DNA from 2 places in the Streptomyces sp. NBC_00400 genome. Region 2 is predicted to be linked to the other one. Evidence: riboswitches for the same ligand, from Rfam matches in the RefSeq annotation. Region 2 holds a riboswitch; the other holds the start of a gene.
What was found. A riboswitch is a leader RNA that binds a small molecule or an ion and turns the genes downstream of it on or off. The one in region 2 is predicted to bind cyclic di-AMP.
Positions count from the first base shown of each region.

Region 1: another riboswitch for cyclic di-AMP. It lies ahead of OHS81_RS13650 (C40 family peptidase); the one in region 2 lies ahead of OHS81_RS22235 (transglycosylase family protein).

Region 1 is NZ_CP107940.1:3,127,259-3,131,119, reverse strand. Features, by position in the region: gene OHS81_RS13655 (hypothetical protein) at 1-142, shown strand, start outside; gene OHS81_RS13650 (C40 family peptidase) at 351-1,499, opposite strand; cyclic di-AMP (ydaO/yuaA leader) riboswitch at 1,508-1,691, opposite strand; gene pcrA (DNA helicase PcrA) at 1,982-3,861, shown strand, end outside.
Region 2 is NZ_CP107940.1:5,054,634-5,058,494, forward strand. Features, by position in the region: gene OHS81_RS22225 (cytochrome P450 family protein) at 1-400, shown strand, start outside; gene OHS81_RS22230 (transglycosylase family protein) at 698-1,636, shown strand; cyclic di-AMP (ydaO/yuaA leader) riboswitch at 1,888-2,059, shown strand; gene OHS81_RS22235 (transglycosylase family protein) at 2,067-2,738, shown strand; gene eno (phosphopyruvate hydratase) at 3,070-3,861, shown strand, end outside.

The sequences.
Region 1 (3,861 bases), 1.9 Mb from region 2:
CGGCATCAAGATGGCCGTTCTGGTGGTCATCCTGGCGCTGGTCTACGTCAAGCGGGACGACGAGAAGATCGCCCCGCCGCTCTTCGGCGCGGTCGGTGCGCTGACGGTGGCCAACATCTTCATCGCCGTGCTCTGGACCTGAGCGGAACGGCGGACACCCCGGGAGCCGGGCTCGGGGCGCAGGCCACAACGGTGAACGCCCGGAAGCAGGGCTCCGGACGCCGACGCACAAGCTCCCCAAACGGCACACCGCGCGGTCATCGCACTCCTCATCCGGAGGCGACGGCCGCGCGGTGGCGTGTGGGGGGTGGCCGTGGGGGGTGGCCTGAAGGGGGAGCGGGGGCCGGGCCTCAGCCCGGGCGGACGCTCCCGTAGATCGGCATGTAGTAGATCGACTCCTCCCGGACGTTGGCGCCCGGGTGCGGGGCGTGGATCATCTTGCCGCCGCCTATGTACATGCCCACATGACTGATGTCGTCATAGAAGAAGACCAGGTCACCGGGCTTGAGGTCCTTGGTGGCGACCCGCTGGCCGGTCTTGACCTGGTCCCAGGTGGTCCGCGGCAGATTGACTCCGGCCGCCTTCCACGCCGCCTGGGTCAGCCCCGAGCAGTCGTACGAGCTGGGTCCGGTCGCGCCCCACACGTACGGCTTGCCCATCTGGGCGCGGGCGAAGGCGAGCGCCTTCTCGGCCTGGGTGGAGGACGAACCGCCGGTCGAGCCGCCGCTGTCGGCGCCGCCACCGGTCTGGCCGCCGGACGTGCCGCTCCCGTCCTGCTGCTGACGCTCCCGCTCCTGCTGCTTGCGGGCCTCCTCCTCGGCCTTGCGCTTGGCCGCCGCCTCCTTCTGGCGCTCCAGCTCCGCCAGCCGCGCCTTCTCCTGTGCGGTGAGCTCGGACAGCAGCTGCCGGGCCTCGGCCAGCTTCTGCTGGACGGACTGCTTGGACTCCTTGAGCGAGGCCTGTGACGTCTGCAGCCGCTCCAGGTCGCGGGTCGCCTCCGCCCGCTGCCGGGCGGCGGCGGCCTGCTGCTCCTGGTATTCGGAGACGGCCTCCTTCTGCCGCCCGGTCAGCCGCTCCATGAGGTGGCTGCGGTCGAAGAACTGCTGCGGGTCCTTGGCGAGCATCAGCTGCGCCGTCGGGTTCATGCCGCCGGTGCGGTACTGCGCCGCGGCGAAGGCGCCCAGCCGGCGCCGGGCGTCGTTCATCTTCTCGGCCCGCTCGGCGGCGGCGTCGAGCAGTCCGTCGACGCGGTGACGCTGGCCGTCGGTGTGCTCCTTGGCGGCGTTGTACTTCTGGGTGGCCACCTCTGCCTGGTGGTAGAGGCCGTCGACCTTCTGCTTGACCTCTTCGACGGTGGGCTTGGGCGCCCGGGGGGCCGCGTCGGCGGACTGCGAGAGCAGCGTGGCCGAGGCGAGGGCGGCGGTGGTGAGCCCGACCGCCGTACGGCGTCCTCCGGGCGAGGTGAGAATGCTGGTGCGCGGCTTGCGGTGCGACGCCAAGGCCGGCGACTCCTTCCGTGGACCGCCTACCGGGTTAGCTGTCGGGTTCGGGCGGTGTCGCTGACGGAAGGCTTGCCCTACGGTCCGGATGTCCGCCGACGACGGCTGTCCGGATCGATTCACCCCGGTGGTGCTGGTGGGTCCCCGGCTCCGGGTGCCCGAGGGCAGGGCCGGACTCGGCGTGGGCGGCCCGTGCGGACGCTGTCGTCCACGGGGAGGCGGGCTGCCTGAGCGAGGACGTTAGCCAACTCGTGTGGCTCCTGTGAAGGCTGATGTTCGATATGCCCGAAACCTTTTTGTGACCTGAACGCGATGCGGGGGTTGTCGTGACAGATGTCGGATTCGGGTAGACGAGCCGCCGACCGGTTTGTGCCGGCCCCGGACGCCTGACCTGCCGCGGTGCCGCGGCCCGCGGCGAAAGCGGGCCGCAATCGGCTACTGGGCCGCGGACTGTCAGTGCGGCGGCCTAGACTCGGTGGGCGATGAGCAGCCTCTTTGACGACAGCTTCCTGGCGGACCTCGGCCCCAAGGGCGAGGAGGAGCAACCCCCGCCTCCCGAGGACGAGCACGGCCCGGCCCCCGAGGAGATCCCCGCCGACCTCTTCGGCGGGAGGTTCGACGCGCCCGCGCCCAGAGAGGCGTACTACCGCGACGGCGCCGCCCGTCCCGTCCTCGACCCGGCGACGCTGCTGGAAGGGCTCAACGACGAGCAGAAGGCCGCCGTGGTGCATACGGGCGGCCCGCTGCTGATCGTCGCCGGCGCCGGCTCCGGCAAGACCCGGGTGCTCACCCACCGCATCGCTCATCTGCTCGCCGAGCGCCATGTCCACCCCGGCCAGATCCTCGCGATCACGTTCACGAACAAGGCCGCCGGCGAGATGAAGGAGCGCGTCGAGGAGCTGGTCGGCCCGCGCGCCAACGCCATGTGGGTCTCCACCTTCCACAGCGCCTGCGTCCGCATCCTGCGCCGCGAGTCCAAGAAGCTGGGCTTCACCTCCTCCTTCTCCATCTACGACGCCGCCGACTCCAAGCGCCTGATGGCCCTGGTCTGCCGCGATCTGGACCTGGACCCCAAGCGCTACCCGCCCAAGTCCTTCAGCGCGAAGATCTCCAACCTCAAGAACGAGCTCATCGACGAGGAGGCCTTCGCGGGGACGGCCGCCGACGGCTTTGAGAAGACCCTCGCCGAGGCGTATGCGATGTACCAGGCACGGCTGCGCGAGGCCAACGCCCTGGACTTCGACGACATCATCATGACCACGGTCAATCTGCTCCAGGCCTTCCCGGATGTCGCCGAGCACTACCGCCGCCGCTTCCGCCATGTCCTCGTCGACGAGTACCAGGACACCAACCACGCCCAGTACACCCTCGTCCGCGAGCTGGTCGGCCCCGCCGAGACCGCCGCCGAGCTGTGCGTCGTCGGTGACGCCGACCAGTCGATCTACGCCTTCCGCGGTGCCACGATCCGCAACATCCTCCAGTTCGAGGAGGACTACCCGGACGCGACGACGATCCTGCTGGAGCAGAACTACCGCTCCTCGCAGACGATCCTGTCCGCCGCCAATGCGGTCATCGAGCGCAACGAGAACCGCCGTCCCAAGAACCTCTGGACCGACGCCGGCGCCGGCCCCAAGATCACCGGCTATGTCGCCGACACCGAGCACGACGAGGCGCAGTTCGTCGCCGACGAGATCGACCGGCTGACCGACGCCGGTGACGCCAAGGCCGGCGACGTCGCGGTCTTCTACCGCACCAACGCCCAGTCCCGCGTCTTCGAAGAGATCTTCATCCGGGTCGGACTGCCCTACAAGGTCGTCGGCGGGGTGCGCTTCTACGAGCGCAAGGAGGTCCGCGATGTCCTCGCCTATCTGCGGGTGCTCAGCAACCCCGAGGACACCGTCCCGCTCCGCCGCATCCTGAACGTCCCCAAGCGCGGCATCGGCGACCGCGCCGAGGCGATGATCGACGCCCTGTCGCTGCGCGAGAAGATCACCTTCCCGCAGGCGCTGCGCCGGGTCGACGAGGCATACGGCATGGCGGCGCGCTCCGCCAATGCCGTCAAGCGCTTCAACGTCCTCATGGAGGAGCTGCGCACCATCGTCGAGTCCGGCGCCGGCCCCGCCACGATCCTGGAAGCCGTCCTGGAGCGCACGGGCTACCTCGCCGAACTCCAGGCCTCCACCGACCCCCAGGACGAGACCCGGATCGAAAACCTCCAGGAACTCGCCGCAGTGGCCCTGGAGTTCGAGCAGGACCGCGGCGAGGACAATCCCGGCACGCTCTCCGACTTCCTGGAACAGGTCGCGCTGGTCGCCGACTCCGACCAGATTCCGGACGAGGACGAGGAGGGCAGCGGCGTGAT
Region 2 (3,861 bases):
TTACGACGGCCCCGTGGAGCTGGCGACCTGGCGGTTCGCAACGCAGGAGCTGACCCTGGGCGGGCAGCGGATCGCGAAGGGCGACCCGGTCCTGGTGGTGCTGGCCGCCGCCGACCGCGATCCGGCACGCTTCACCGAGCCGGATGTCCTGGATCTGACCCGTCGTGACAACCAGCACCTGGGGTACGGGCACGGCATCCACTACTGCCTGGGTGCACCGCTCGCCCGGCTCGAAGGGCAGGCTGCTCTGGCGACGCTGCTGACCCGGCTCCCGGACCTCCGGCTCGCGGCGGAACCGGACGCCTTGCGCTGGCGTGGCGGGCTCATCATGCGCGGACTGCGGTCGCTGCCGGTGGAGTTCTCGCCCGAACGCCCTGACCAGCAACAAGGGCAGAAGTGACAGAGAGTCAGGTGCGTGACCTTCGCGTGATCTGCACTACACCGACTTGTGACTACCCGTGACCCCGGCTACCTTTCCACCGACGATCGACGGGCTTCACCCGATCGGCCGAAGCGGTGATGTGGGGGACCGGTGTAACGGTGCGCCTCGTGCGCGTCGGCCGGGCGGGTGCCCGTCGAGCAGCTCGCAGAGCTCGTCGTACAACTCAACCGCCGCGCGAAAGGCATCCGCATGCGTTCCGGGAACGGCCGACATCGTCGACCCCGCCAGGCACCGGCCATCTTTGTCACGGCGGGAGTGACCGGCGCAGGTTTCGCCCTGCCGCTGCTCGCCGCGAGTGGCGCTCACGCCGCCGACACCGCGACCTGGGACAAGGTCGCCCAGTGTGAGACCGGCGGCGTCTGGAGCGCGGCTTCGGGCAACAGCTACTACGGCGGGCTGCAGCTCACCCAGGAGATGTGGGACAGCTACGGCGGCTCGGCCTACGCCTCGCGTCCCGACCTCGCCAGCCGCTCCCAGCAGATCGCGGTGGCCGAGTCGATCCTCGACCACCGCGGCCCGGACGTCTGGTCGGGCTGTGCGGTGAGCGCCGGTCTGGCCAAGGACGGCCAGGCGCCGGAGGTCGACCCGGGCAGCGTCGCCACCCCCTCGCCCGACCCGTCGGACGACGGCGGCTCCCCGGACCCCTGGGACTCGTCCGGCAGCCCTGACGCGTCCGGCTCCGCCGGGGCACACGACCGGCCCGGCGACGAGCCGTCCGATCCGACGCCGTCGCCCGACGCCTCGGACTCCGCCGGAACGCACGAGCCCGGCGACGAGGCCTCGGGACCGGCGACGCCGGGCGGCCGGGCCGATGACCCGTCCGATGACCCGTCGCGGCCGGCCGACCCGTCCGCCGATCCGTCCGAGGGCGGCAGCCGTACGGACACCTCCGGCACGCCGCGGGAGACGCCCGCGAAGGGCAAGCACCGCGGCGGTGCGGGCGGCGAGGGCGCCGACGACGGCGGCAGGTCCGGCGGCCGGCACGCCTCGCGGGGTGACGCCGAGCGCACCGGCCCGGCGGCCGACGGCGACTACACCGTGCGCCCGGGTGACACGCTGTCAGCCATCGCCTCGGCCCACCGGCTGTCCGGCGGCTGGGCCGCGCTCTACGACCGCAACGAGGGCGTCATCGGCTCCGACGCGGACCTGATCAAGCCGGGCCAACTGCTCGATCTCGGGCACTCCGCGGGGTAATTCGCCGCCGTTCGACCGCTTTTGGGAAAGTGAGACAAGGGTCTCGTTGACTCGGGTGAACCCCGGTATGTGCCGCCTCGGCAAACCGGGGTTCACCTGCGGGTATGTGACCTACTCGTGATCAAAAGCGGTCAACTTGGTCCAGATGATGGGGTTTGAACCCCAAGCCCATTACTGCTTAACGTCAGGACCGCTCGCCAAAGCGGGCCCTTTGATCACACGCCGAATCCTGCCGGTGATCGGAGGCACTTGACGCGCAAGCGCCGAAGGCAGGAGCGGGGGAACCAAGGTAAGTGCCGGCCCCGCCCGTGAAAGCGGGCCAACCGGCTTGGGGTGAAGCCACGTGCGTCACGCGCACGCGGCCGGGCGATTCTCACAGCCCGAACCCGACAGCTCACCTCGTAGGCGTCGGTGAGGAAACGAACCAACCATGCTGATCATCAAGGGCAAGCACCGTCGTCCGTCCAAGGCCGTCCGCGTCGCCACCCTCGCCGGCATCGCCGGTGCTGCCGTGGCCGTCCCGCTGATGGGCGCCACCTCCGCCTCCGCCGCCTCCGTCTCCACCTGGGACAAGGTCGCCCAGTGCGAGTCCGGCGGCAACTGGTCGATCAACACCGGTAACGGCTACTACGGTGGCCTGCAGTTCTCCAACTCCAGCTGGGCCGCCGCCGGTGGCACCCAGTACGCCGCGCGCGCCGACCTGGCCAGCAAGTCCCAGCAGATAGCCGCCGCCGAGAAGCTTCTCGCCATCCAGGGCCCGGGCGCCTGGTCCTGCGCCGGCGCCGGCAACCTGACCTCCGGCGGCCCCGCGGCCGACGTCGACACCTCCGGCTCCGCGCAGACCAAGTCCGCGCCCCAGCAGGACCAGGGCTCCGCCAAGGCCGAGACGAAGAAGGCCCCGGCCGCCCCCGAGCAGCACGCCTCGCGCTCGACCGAGCGCAAGTCCATGGGCCACGGCAACTACACCGTCAAGGCGGGCGACACCCTCGCCAAGATCGCCAAGGCGCACGGCACCGACTGGAAGTCCGTCTACAAGGCCAACAAGTCGGTCATCGGCGGCAACCCGAACCTGATCTTCCCGGGTCAGAAGCTCAACGTCTGAGTCTCCCCTCACCGGAATCAGGCGGGCCCGAGCGGCGAGCCCCCTTCCCGTGTGAGACCTCTGTGAGACCGCTTCCTGTGTGAGTCCGCCCCGCCCGGCGCGCCCTTCCCCCAGCGCGTCGCGGCGGGGCTTCTCTCGTCCGGCGCCGTGACCGGACCGCCGCAGCCGAGGCGGCTGCACGCCCGTGACCGGCGACGTTCCAGGTTTTTTCCCGTTCCGCGAACAATGCCGCTAAATGCCCCGCGAACTGGGCCTTTGGGAAGTTTTCCGGGCTGTTCCGTCCCACGGAGCGGGCCAAGGGCGGGTGGACGCACCCCGGGCCGTTAGGCTCATGCGCAGAACGCCAGACACCCACGAAGGAGACAACGTGCCGTCGATCGACGTCGTCGTAGCCCGCGAAATTCTCGACTCGCGAGGTAATCCCACGGTCGAGGTCGAGGTCGGCCTCGACGACGGCAGCACCGGCCGTGCCGCCGTGCCGTCCGGCGCCTCCACCGGCGCCTTCGAGGCCATCGAGCTTCGTGACGGCGACCCGAACCGCTACCTGGGCAAGGGCGTGGAGAAGGCCGTCCTGGCCGTCATCGAGCAGATCGGCCCGGAGCTCGTCGGCTACGACGCCACCGAGCAGCGGCTGATCGACCAGGCCATGTTCGACCTGGACGCCACCGACAACAAGGGCTCGCTCGGCGCCAACGCCATCCTCGGCGTCTCCCTCGCCGTCGCGCACGCCGCCTCCGAGGCCAGCGACCTCCCGCTGTTCCGCTACCTCGGCGGCCCGAACGCGCACGTCCTGCCCGTCCCGATGATGAACATCCTGAACGGCGGCTCGCACGCCGACTCCAACGTGGACATCCAGGAGTTCATGATTGCCCCGATCGGCGCGGAGTCCTTCTCCGAGGCGCTGCGCTGGGGCGCCGAGGTCTACCACACCCTCAAGAAGGTCCTGAAGGAGCGCGGGCTGTCCACCGGCCTCGGTGACGAGGGCGGCTTCGCCCCGAACCTGGGCTCCAACCGCGAGGCCCTGGACCTCATCCTGGAGGCCGTCAAGCAGGCCGGTTACGCCCCCGGCCAGGACATCGCGCTCGCGCTGGACGTCGCCGCCTCCGAGTTCTACAAGGACGGC